One region of the Streptomyces sp. NPDC005435 genome, then DNA from elsewhere that is predicted to be linked to it. Evidence: riboswitches for the same ligand, from Rfam matches in the RefSeq annotation. Region 1 holds a riboswitch; the other holds the start of a gene.
What was found. Region 1 has a riboswitch for fluoride ahead of AB0898_RS14255 (NUDIX hydrolase). Riboswitches for the same ligand answer to the same signal wherever they lie in the genome.

Region 1 (5,194 bases):
CCGCCGTGGGCGGTGAGGACGGCGGCCCGTACGGTCTCGGGTGCGTGCCGTACCAGCAGGGCGCTTTCCGTCCGCCGGTCGTCCGTCGCCGTCCTGTCCGTGGTCATCCGCCGTGCTCCCCGCTGTGGTGGTCGTCGCCTGTCGTGACGGCCGGCCGTCGTGATCGTCGGCCACCGTGATCGTCTCCCGCCGTGATCGTCGGCCGCCGTGGGGAATCCGTAGCCGGGCGCCGTCCGGCTTGGCCGGGACCGGAAACCGGCCGACAACGCCGACGACAGTGAACCGGGAACCGGCCGGCCGGAAACCCGGCAGGTCTGACCGCGCCGGACCGGGGCACCCGTGATCGGGCAAGGAACGCAACGCCCGCGAGAGACCCGAGGTGGAACCATGACGAAGGAGATCAAGGACCTGACCCCGAAGTACACCGTCCCCGGTATCGAGCGCGAGGCGGCGGGGCGGCTGATCGGGGTGCTGCGGCTGCGGCTGCACGCGCTCAACGATCTGCATCTGACGCTCAAGCACGTGCACTGGAACGTCGTCGGGCCGCACTTCATCGCCGTGCACGAGATGATCGACCCGCAGGTGGACCGGGTGCGCGAGATGGCCGACGACGTGGCGGAGCGCATCGCGGCGCTGGGCGGGGTCGCACAGGGTACGCCGGGCAGGCTGGTGGCGGAGCGCACCTGGGACGACTACTCGATCGGCCGGGGCGACGCCATCGCCCATCTGGGTGCTCTCGACCTCGTCTACACCGGGGTGATCGAAGGCGTACGGGCCGCGGTCAAGGAGGCGGGCGACATCGACCCCGCCACCGAGGATCTGCTGATCGAGCAGCTGCGGGACCTGGAGCAGTTCCAGTGGTTCGTGCGGGCGCACCTGGAGAGCGCGGGCGGCACGCTCGCGACCGGTGGCGCGCGCACCGAGGAGCAGGCCGCGGCCAAGGGCGCCGAGCTGAGCTGAGGACGTGCGGGATCGGGGCGCGGCGTCACGGGGGTCCGGCGCCGCGCCCCCGCTCTGTGCGCAGTACCTCGTCCAGGTCGCCGAGCCGGTCCAGGCCCTGGACGGCGCGCGCGGTGCGCGGGTTGCCGGCGAGGACGGCGCGGTGGCGGTGGACGAAGGACCAGTAGCCGGTGGTGAAGGGGCAGGCCCGCGCGCCGGTGCGGTCGCCCGGGCGGTACGCGCAGCCGTCGCACAGGTCGCTCATCCGGTGGATGTAGGCGCCCCCGGAGGTGTACGGCTTGGTGGTCATGCGGCCGCCGTCGGCGTACTGGGACATGCCGACGACGTTGGGCAGCATCACCCAGTCGTAGCCGTCGACGAAGCTGCGGTGGAACCAGTCGGTCACCGCGGCCGGGTCCCAGCCCCGCTGGAGGGCGTGGCTGCCGAGCAGCATCAGGCGCGGGATGTGGTGGGTCCAGCCGGTGTCGCGGACCTGGGCGAGGGCGGTGGCCAGGCAGCGGGCGGTGACGGCGTCGGCGTCGAGGCCGTCGAACCAGTCGGGCAGCGGGGCGTGGTGGCGCAGGGCGTTGCGGTGGCGGTAGTCCTCGCCGAAGTACCAGTAGAGGTGCCAGACGTACTCGCGCCAGCCGGCGATCTGCCGTACGAACCCCTCGGCGCTGTGCACGGGCGCGTGCCCGGAGCGCCAGGCGTCCTCGGCGGCGGCGACGGTCTCGGCGGGGTCGAGGAGGCCGAGGTTGAGGGAGGACGAGAGCAGGCTGTGGCTCATGACCGGGTCGGCGGCGAGCATGGCGTCCTCGTGCGGGCCGAATCCGGCGAGCCGGTGTGCGGTGAAGCGGCGCAGCGCGGCGACGGCCTCGCGGCGGGAGGCGGGGAAGCGGCGGGGGCCGTCGCGGCCCGTGAAGCGGATGCCGTCGCGCTGTTCCCAGCGGTCGAGGTCGGCGCGGACCTCGGCGTCGATGTCGTCCTCGCGGGGCCGGTACGGGGCGGGGGCGCCCAGGGTGCTCGCGCCCTTGGGCGGGGGTTCGCGGTTGGCGTGGTCGTGGTTCCAGCGGCCGCCTGCCGGGGTGTCGCCGTCCATGAGGAGGCCGAGTTCGCGGCGGACCCAGCGGTAGAAGTCCTCCTGGCGCAGCCGTCGTCCGTCGCGGCCGTCGGCCCAGGCGCGGAAGGCGTCGTGCGGGATGAGGAAGGCGGGGGTGGGCAGCACGCGGACCCGGTCCAGGGAGCGGACCAGGCGCAGGGCGGCGCGTGAGGTGGGGTGGTGGACGGTCACGGGGGTGTCGCCGACGGCTTCGCCGAGGCCCTCGCGGTAGGTCTCGGCGCGGACGTAGCGGACGCGGTCGCCCAGTTCGGCGGCGCGGTGGCGCATCGCGGAGAGGACCAGGTGGGCCTTGGCGCGGTGGAAGCGGCGGCGCCGGAAGACCGAGCGGGCCTCGATCATGACGAGGGGGGCGTCGCGGGCGGGGGCGTCGTCGCCGGTGAGGAAGTGGGGGCCGAGCTGGTCGCCGAAGAGCCAGTGCGGGTCGGTCATGGGAGCGCCTCGTTCCTCCGGCCGGCCGGTTCCGCGGGTGCCGTCAGTCCAGTTCGGGGGCGGGGCGCGGGGTACGGCGGAAGAAAGTGGTGGCGCGTCTGATGCGGGAGGCGGTGTCGTTGGGGCGCCAGAGGTTGCCGAGGTAGGGGGCGTAGCGGCGGGCGCCGTGGTGGTAGAAGCCGGGCAGGTGTCCGGCCAGGGGCGGCTTGAGGTCGAGGGCGCGCAGCCGGGCGAAGGGCACGAACTCGGGTGTCATGCCCGGCTCGCGGGCCACCGGGTTCTGGCCGTGGGCGGAGCCGTCGGCGGCGAAGACCAGGTCGACGGTGCGCTGTCTGCTGTCGGGGTCGACGGCCTCCAGCACGAAGGCGACGCGTGTCGGTTCCACCGCGAGGCCGGTCTCCTCGCGCAGCTCGCGGCGGGCGCACGCGGCCATGCTCTCGCCCATCCGGGGGGTGCCGCCGGGCAGCACCCAGTCGTCCAGGCCCTGGGCGGTGCGGTGGACGAGCAGCACGCACTGTCCCCGGAAGAGGATGGTGGAGCAGCGGAGCATCATGTCGTCGGGCATCGTCATGCCGACCTCCTCGCGTATGACGTGCGGGTGTGCCGGCAGAGGCCATCAGCGGGCGTACGCGCCCGCGGTTACGGCGAGCCTCATCGCCGCGAGTGCTGCGTCCATTGTCGAACCGGCCGGGGGCCCGGGCAAACGGTGAGCCCTACTCCGCTCCCCCGGGCGGGCCGAGGCGGGCCAGGAGGAGGGCCGTGTCGTCCCCGGCGGACTGGTCGAGGGTGTCGAGGAGCATGTCGCAGATGTCCTGGAGCGAGCCGGCGGGGGTGGTGGGGCCGGTGGGCGCGGTGGAGCCGGCGGACGCGGTGGAGCCGGCGGCTCCTTCCAGCGCGCGGCTCAGGGCCTCGATGCCGACGTCGATGGCGTCGTGCCGGGACTCCACGAGGCCGTCCGTGTAGAGGGCCAGCAGGGAGCCCTCGGGCAGTTTCGTCTCCAGCGTCCCGAACGGTACGCCGCCCACGCCCAGCGGGGCGGCGGTGGGCAGGGTGAGGAGCCGGGCGCCCTGTCCGGGCTGGACGAGCACGGGCGGCAGATGTCCGGCGCTGGACAGCACACAGGTGCCGCGCTTGGGGTCGCAGACGGCGTAGACGCAGGTGGCGAAGGACTCGCTCAGGCCGGCCGCCGTCTCGTCGAGGTGCCCGAGCAGTTCGGCGGGCGGGAGGTCGAGGCGGGCCAGGGCGCGGGTGGTGGTGCGCAGCTGACCCATGATCGCGGCGGCGCGTATGCCGCTGCCCATGACGTCGCCGACCACGAGTCCGACCCGGCCGTCGTTGAGCGGCAGTACGTCGTACCAGTCGCCGCCGACCTCGGTGCCGCTGCCCGCGGGCCGGTAGCCGACGGCGATCTCCAGGCCGTCGGGCTGGTCGGGGGGCTGCTGGGGCAGCAGGCTGTGCTGGAGGGTGAGCGCGGTCTCGCGCTCACGGCCGTAGAGCAGGGCGTTGTCCACGCTGACGGCGGCGCGGCCGACGAGTTCGCAGACCAGCTGGAGGTCGCGGCTGTCGAAGGGGCGGGTGTCGGCGGTGCGGTAGAGGGTGAGCACGCCGAGCACGGAGCCCCGGGCCAGCAGGGGCGCGGCCAGGAGGCTGCGGACCCCGGTGCCGCGCAGCGCCTCGGCGGCCTGCTCGTCCCGGGCGAGCTCGCGGAGCGCGGCGGCGTCCACGCGGGGGATCAGTACGGGCGCGGCCTCGCGGACGCTGCGGCACAGCAGCGGGGACGAGCCGGAGCCGGTGAGTCCGTCCGGCAGCTCGGCGGTGCCGTCGCTGCCGTCGGGGCGGGCGGCGGCGACCGCGAGGGTACGGAAGCCGCCGTGGCCTTCGCCGGAGTGCGGGGCCAGCGAACGCTGTCCGACCACGGAGTCCAGTACGTCGACGGTGGCCAGGTCGGCGAACCGGGGCACGACGGCCGCGGCCAGCTCCCGCACGGTCTGTTGCAGATCGAGCGTGCTGCCGATGCCGGAACTGGCCTCGGTGAGGGTGGCGAGGTGCCGGTGGGCCGCCGCGATCTCGGTGGCGGCCAGATGCCGTTCGGTGACGTCCACGACGGACACCGCCACGCCCAGCGGATGCCCGCGCCGGTCCTCGATGCGGTAGTACGACTCCGACCAGGCGTGGTCGTGGTCCGGGTCGAGCGGGGTACGGCCCACCGTGCGCTGGTCGAGGATCGGCTCGCCGGTGCGCAGCACCTGTCGCATCGCGGACTCGATCGCGGTGGTGTCCAGCTCGGGCAGCGTGTCCTCCAGGCGCCGCCCGCGCACCTCGTGCTCGGTGACCCCGTTGGCGGTGGTCAGGGCGCGGTTGATCCGCATCCAGCGCAGATCGGTGTCGAACACCGCGAGCCCGACCGGGGACTGGTCGATCAGCAGCTCGGAGAGGGCGAGGTCGCCCTCGACGCGTCGTACGGTGCCCTCGTCGGCGGCGAGCGCCAGGCCCAGCACCCGGCCGTCGGGGTCGTGCAGCCGGCCCTTGCGGTACTCCACCAGGCGGGTGGAACCGTCCTTGCAGCGGGCGGGGAAGACGCCCGCGAAACTCTCGCCTGCGTGGATCCGCCCGAACCGCTCGTGCGCGTGCTCCACGTCCTCCGGCGCGGCCAGCAGCTCGTCCACGGACGCGCCGAGCGCCTCGTCGGCCGCGTACCCGAAGAGC
Region 2 (5,194 bases), on a different contig from region 1:
GTCCGCCGACCGCGTCGCCCAGGGCATCCGGACCGCGAGATCGTCGCCGAGCCGCCACACCTGGTTGTCCCAGCCGAGCGCCCCGAGCTGGAGAGGGCGCTCCGCGAGATCGGGACACTGCTCACGCAGCAGCTCCCGGATCAGGTCCTCGGTGATGTCAATCTGAGTGTCCGTCATACGGAGCAACGCTAGCGGGGCGCCGACCGCTCCGGGCGCCACTCGCGGTGCCACGACGCCCCCTTGACCGGTACCGGAGCCCCGGGTTCAGTCCGTCGCGAGAGAGGCGAGGAACCCGTCGAGCATCGCGGTCTGGACGTCCTCCGGGAACCGGGCGGGGTCGAAGAGCGCCTGGACGACCAGCCCGTGGATGAACGCGACCGCCGTGGCGGCGAGTTGGTCCGGGTCTGCACCGGCGGGGAGTTCTCCCGCGTCACGGGCGGCCGCGAGGTGCGGGCTCAGGGTCGCGCGCAACCGCGTGTAACGGTCGGCCTGTTCGGCGGCGAGGGCGTCGTCGGCCAGGGACAGGTCCCAGGAGCTGACCCAGATGCGGTTGCGGGCGGTGTCGTCGGGGGTCAGCGGCAGGATGTCGAGGAGCATGACCCGGACGGTGGCGAGACCGGGGGCGGGGTGCTCGCGGCGCGGCCGCCCCGCCGTGTTGCTCTCCAGCAGGCTCAGGGCGTGCGCGATGAGGGCGCGCTTGGCCGGGAAGTAGTGCATGAGCAGCCCGGTGGAGACACCCATCTCGGCGGCGACGGCACGCAGGGTCAGCCCGCCGAACCCCTTCTCCGCGAGCACCTGCCACACGGCACGGCTCACGTCCTCACGGCGGGATTCATGGTCGACGGGTGCGGGCGGCATGCTGCTACCTTACGTACCGAACGCTTGTTACGTACCCAGGAGGCGCCCGTGTTCGCCCTGCCGCTCACCGACGACGCCCAGCTCCGCCCGCTGGAGCCCTGGCAGGCCGAGGAGTTCCTGGCGCACATCGACCGCGCCCGGCCCACGGTGGACCCGTGGATACCCTGGGCCGGCTTCAGCACGGACCTCGCAACCGCCACCGCCACGCTCCAGCGGTACGCCGACCGCCAGGCCGCGGACTCCGGCCGGATCTACGGCATCTGGCTGGAGGGCACCCTGGTCGGCGGTGTCATGTTCACCCACTTCGACACCGCCTCCGGGGTGTGCGAGATCGGCTGCTGGCTGGAGGCCGCCGGCGAGGGACGCGGTCTGGTGAACCGGGCCTGCCGGGTCCTGATCGACTGGGCCTTCCGCGAGCGCGGGATGAACCGCGTCGAGTGGATGGCCGCGTCGGGCAACACCCGCAGCACCGAGGCCGCGCGCCGCCTCGGCCTGACCCGCGAGGGCGTGCTGCGGCAGCGCTATCCGCACCGGGGCGTGCGGCTCGACAAGGAGGTGTGGGCCGTCCTCGCCGAGGAGTGGCCCGCCACCGCGCCCGACGCGAGCCCGGCACCGGAGGGAGCCATCCGCGCCTGAACGAGTGGAGCGCGAACAGTACGCGCACACCCCGGAGTTGGGCGCGCGAAGGCTCAGGCCCCCTGCCGGGCCGGTTCGGCCGCGCGGGCACGGGAGGCGGCGATCTCCGCGTACGCCTGCTCGCGGCCCTCCCAGTGCGAACCCTCGACGGACTTGCCGGGCTCCAGGTCCTTGTAGACCTCGAAGAAGTGGGTGATCTCCATCCGGTCGAAGTCGGGGATGTCACCGATGTCCTGCACGTCGGCGTAGCGCGGGTCGTGCGCGGGGACGCAGAGGATCTTCTCGTCGGGGCCGTGCTCGTCGCGCATGACGAACATGCCGACCGCCCGGCACTCCACGACACAGCCGGGAAACGTCGGCTCGCCGGTCAGCACGAGCGCGTCCAGCGGGTCGCCGTCGCCGCCGAGGGTGCCGTCGATGTAGCCGTAGTCGGCCGGGTACTGCGTGGAGGTGAACAGCATCCGGTCCAGACGGATGCGGTGCAGTTCGTGGTCCATCTCGTACTTGTTGCGCGACCCCTGAGGGATTTCCACGATCACGTCGAGTTCCATCGGTTCTCCTGGTGGCGGGTGTCGTCGCCCGGCGTGCGCGTACGGCCGGGCATGGGCGCGGGTCCGTACGGCGCGGGCGGATGGCGGCCGCGGCGGGGAGTCTCACCGAAGGGCGGCAAAGCGGCGGGTACGGGCATCGTTCCTCCTGGTCACAGCGTTGGACCAGGGACCGTCAGCGGCGGATGCCGCGGTTCACGGTGAGCCCCATCACCGGCGCGCTCGGCGCATTCGCAGTATGCCCGGCATGACGCCGCGGCAGGCATCCAGCGTACGCCGAACGGGGCATGCGAGCCGTACGGCACCGGTCACGACAGATCCCCTCCACATGGTTGCCGCCCACCCCCTCGTGGGAAGAATGGTGGTGCCGGGGGCGATGGGGCTCGCCCTGTGACCGCACGGCCGGGCGTACGACGACCGTGCTGATGGCCTCTGCGTGGAGGGTGTGCGCACCACGGGAGGTGACTGCGATGGAGTTCCTGGTCACGGTGGACGCGACGATCGGCTCGCCGTTCGCCCCGCCCGACGGCTCGGACGGCCACGACCTGATGAGCGCGGGCTCGACCCGGGTGACCGGATACCCGGTCGGCTCGGGCAGCGCCGGCGGCACCCTCACCGGCCAGGGCGGTACGGTCCCGGTCCTGCTGCTCATGGAGGAACCCGCCCTGCCGGACCGTACCGTACGGGCCCGCCCCGTGGCCCTGCTGCACGCGCTGGTGGACGGCCGCCCGGAGACCCGCGTGCTGTGCGTGCCCGCGCACGACGCGAACTTCGCGTCCCTCGCCGACGTGAGCGCCCTGCGCGTCTGGCACGCCGACGAGGACACCGTCGCCACCGTGCTGCGCCGCTTCGACCGCTCCCACCGCTGGCGCGTCATGGACTTCGAGGGGGCCGCGGCGGCGGAGGAGTTCCTGACGGAGGCACGACGGGCGTACGAACGGCTGACGGGGTGCCCGGGGTGAGCGGCCGATCGGCCGGCCGCCGCCCGTGACTTCGGGGCGCCTCACGCGATGTGCAGCCACACCCCGATCCACGTCACCGCCACCCCGCCCGCCCCCAGCACCCCCGCCCACCGCACCACGCTCCCCGCGAACAGGCGCCCCAGCGCCGCCCCCAGCACCGCGAGCGCGACGACGGCCAGCACGGCCACGACCCAGGAGAAGCCGGGCAGCGCGGCACCGGCCAGCAGCGGAAGCGTGGCCCCCGCGAAACTCGCCGTGCAGGCGATCACGGTGGCCAGCAGGGAGCGCAGGGTCGCGAGGCGGCCGAGCCGGGTGGTGGCCAGCTGGCCCCGGCGGGTGAGGTTCAACTGCCGTGAGGCGCGCATGAGATACGCCCGCCGGTCGGCGTAGTCGGCGACGAAGACCGCGAACGCGGCGGTCGTGAGCGCCGCCAGCCCCACCCGGACTGCGAGCCCGGCAGTGACGGGCGCGCCGGAACCGACCAGCGAGGCCGCGGCGAGGGTGAGGGCGTTGAGGAGGCCGTCCACCAGGCCGAGCACGAGCGGCAGGGTGGACTGCGCCGCCAGTTCACGGAACTTCCGCTCCACACTGCCCAGTTGGCCGGTCATCGCGACCGGGGCTTGTTCTCCACCGTGTACACACCGGCCACGACCTCGTCGATGCTGTGCACCACGGCGCCGGTCCGCTCGATGGCCCGGGTGAGCGCCGCGACGTCGATGTCGTCGCCCTCCACGGTGACGTTGGTGCCGACGGTCTCGATGTCGATCTCCGTGACCGCGATGTTCACGGCCTGGACGCCGGGCGCGGCCTCGATGACGAGGGCGAGGTGGATCAGATCGGGTTCGGCGATCGTCTTGTCCACGTCGAGGACGAGTCTGCGGACGGGCATGACGGGCTCCTTGACAGCCAGGGGGCCGGCGAGGGCACCTCCCGGGTCGTGACGGTCGGCGGGCGGGCGCGGTGGCGTCCGTCGCCGTTCGGTAGAGGCCATCAGCACGGGAGTGCGGTCAAGGGCGAGCCTCATCGCCTCTTCCATCATGCGCCCGGCGCGGAGGACCGGCGAGGGCTGGGCACATGGCACCGAGCCCGCCGAGCCACCGAGCCGCCGGGCTGCAGAGCGGTCGAGCCGTCGAGCCGTCGAGCCGCCAACCCGCCGGAGGCCAACACGCTGAGGTTTCCGAACCACGGACGACAAAGGTTACAAAGGAGACAGGACGGAGGGAGTGCGATGAAGCGGGACGATCCACCACAGCCGGAGGCCGGGTCCGACGCGTCCGCCCCCGAGGCACCGGAGGCCTCGGCGGCGCGGCTGCGGCTGCTGGCCGAGGCGAGCCGCGCGCTGGCGTCCAGTCTGGACGCCGGGGAGGCGCTGCGCCGGCTGGCCCGGGTGGTGGTGCCCAATCTGGCCGACGCCTGCGTCATCGACGTGATCGAGGGCGACGGCCTGCGGCGGCTGACCGTCACGGACCGTGACCCGGAGCGGGCGGTACGGGTGCTGCCGGGCGCCTCCCTGCCGGCGCCGGGCGAGTCGGCGGCCGAACTGGCCAAGGTGCTGCGCGGCGCGGGCCCCGTGGTGGTCGACCGCTTCGGCGGCCCGGAGCCGGACGACCCGCTGCGTGCCGCGCAGTGGCGGCTGTACCGCAGCCTGGGCGCGGAAACCGCGCTGATCGTGCCCCTGCGCGCCCGCCGGCAGGCGCTCGGCGCGCTGACCTTCGTCCGGCGCGCCCCGGCGACCCGCTTCGACGAGCAGGAACAGGCGCTCGCGGCCGACCTCGGCCACCGGGCGGGCCTCGCGCTGGACAACGCCCGGCTCTACGCGCTCCAGCAGCACACCGCCGAGCAGTTGCAGCTCTCCCTGCTGCCGGACCTGTCCGGCGTCGGCGACGTCGAGCTGGCCGCGCGCTATGTGGCCGCGCGGGAGCGGGCGGAGGTGGGCGGCGACTGGTACGACGCGTTCCGGCTGCCCGACGGCTCGCTGATCCTCGCCGTCGGCGACGTCGTCGGCCACGATCTGACCGCCGCCGTCCGCATGGGCCAGCTGCGCAACATGCTGCGGGCGCTGGCCTACGACAGCGGGGACGACCCGGCCGGCACGATGGGCCGGCTGGACCGGGTGATGCAGGGTCTGACCGCCGTCGAGCTGGTCACGGCGGTCATCGCCCGCGTGGAGACGCCCCCGGACGCGCCCTG

Region 2: linked by a shared signal. The riboswitch ahead of AB0898_RS15875 (DUF211 domain-containing protein) and the one ahead of AB0898_RS14255 (NUDIX hydrolase) in region 1 are both predicted to bind fluoride.

What each region holds. Positions count from the first base shown of each region.
Region 1 is NZ_JBEXEQ010000009.1:270,575-275,768, reverse strand. It holds gene AB0898_RS14270 (alpha/beta fold hydrolase) at 1-107, opposite strand, end outside; gene AB0898_RS14265 (DNA starvation/stationary phase protection protein) at 388-960, shown strand; gene AB0898_RS14260 (cryptochrome/photolyase family protein) at 986-2,488, opposite strand; gene AB0898_RS14255 (NUDIX hydrolase) at 2,532-3,059, opposite strand; fluoride riboswitch at 3,089-3,156, opposite strand; gene AB0898_RS14250 (SpoIIE family protein phosphatase) at 3,202-5,194, opposite strand, start outside.
Region 2 is NZ_JBEXEQ010000011.1:79,227-84,420, forward strand. It holds gene AB0898_RS15845 (aminoglycoside phosphotransferase family protein) at 1-177, opposite strand, end outside; gene AB0898_RS15850 (TetR/AcrR family transcriptional regulator) at 265-858, opposite strand; gene AB0898_RS15855 (GNAT family protein) at 907-1,494, shown strand; gene AB0898_RS15860 (inorganic diphosphatase) at 1,548-2,045, opposite strand; gene AB0898_RS15865 (inorganic diphosphatase) at 2,513-3,004, shown strand; gene AB0898_RS15870 (hypothetical protein) at 3,046-3,612, opposite strand; gene AB0898_RS15875 (DUF211 domain-containing protein) at 3,609-3,893, opposite strand; fluoride riboswitch at 3,979-4,041, opposite strand; gene AB0898_RS15880 (GAF domain-containing SpoIIE family protein phosphatase) at 4,233-5,194, shown strand, end outside.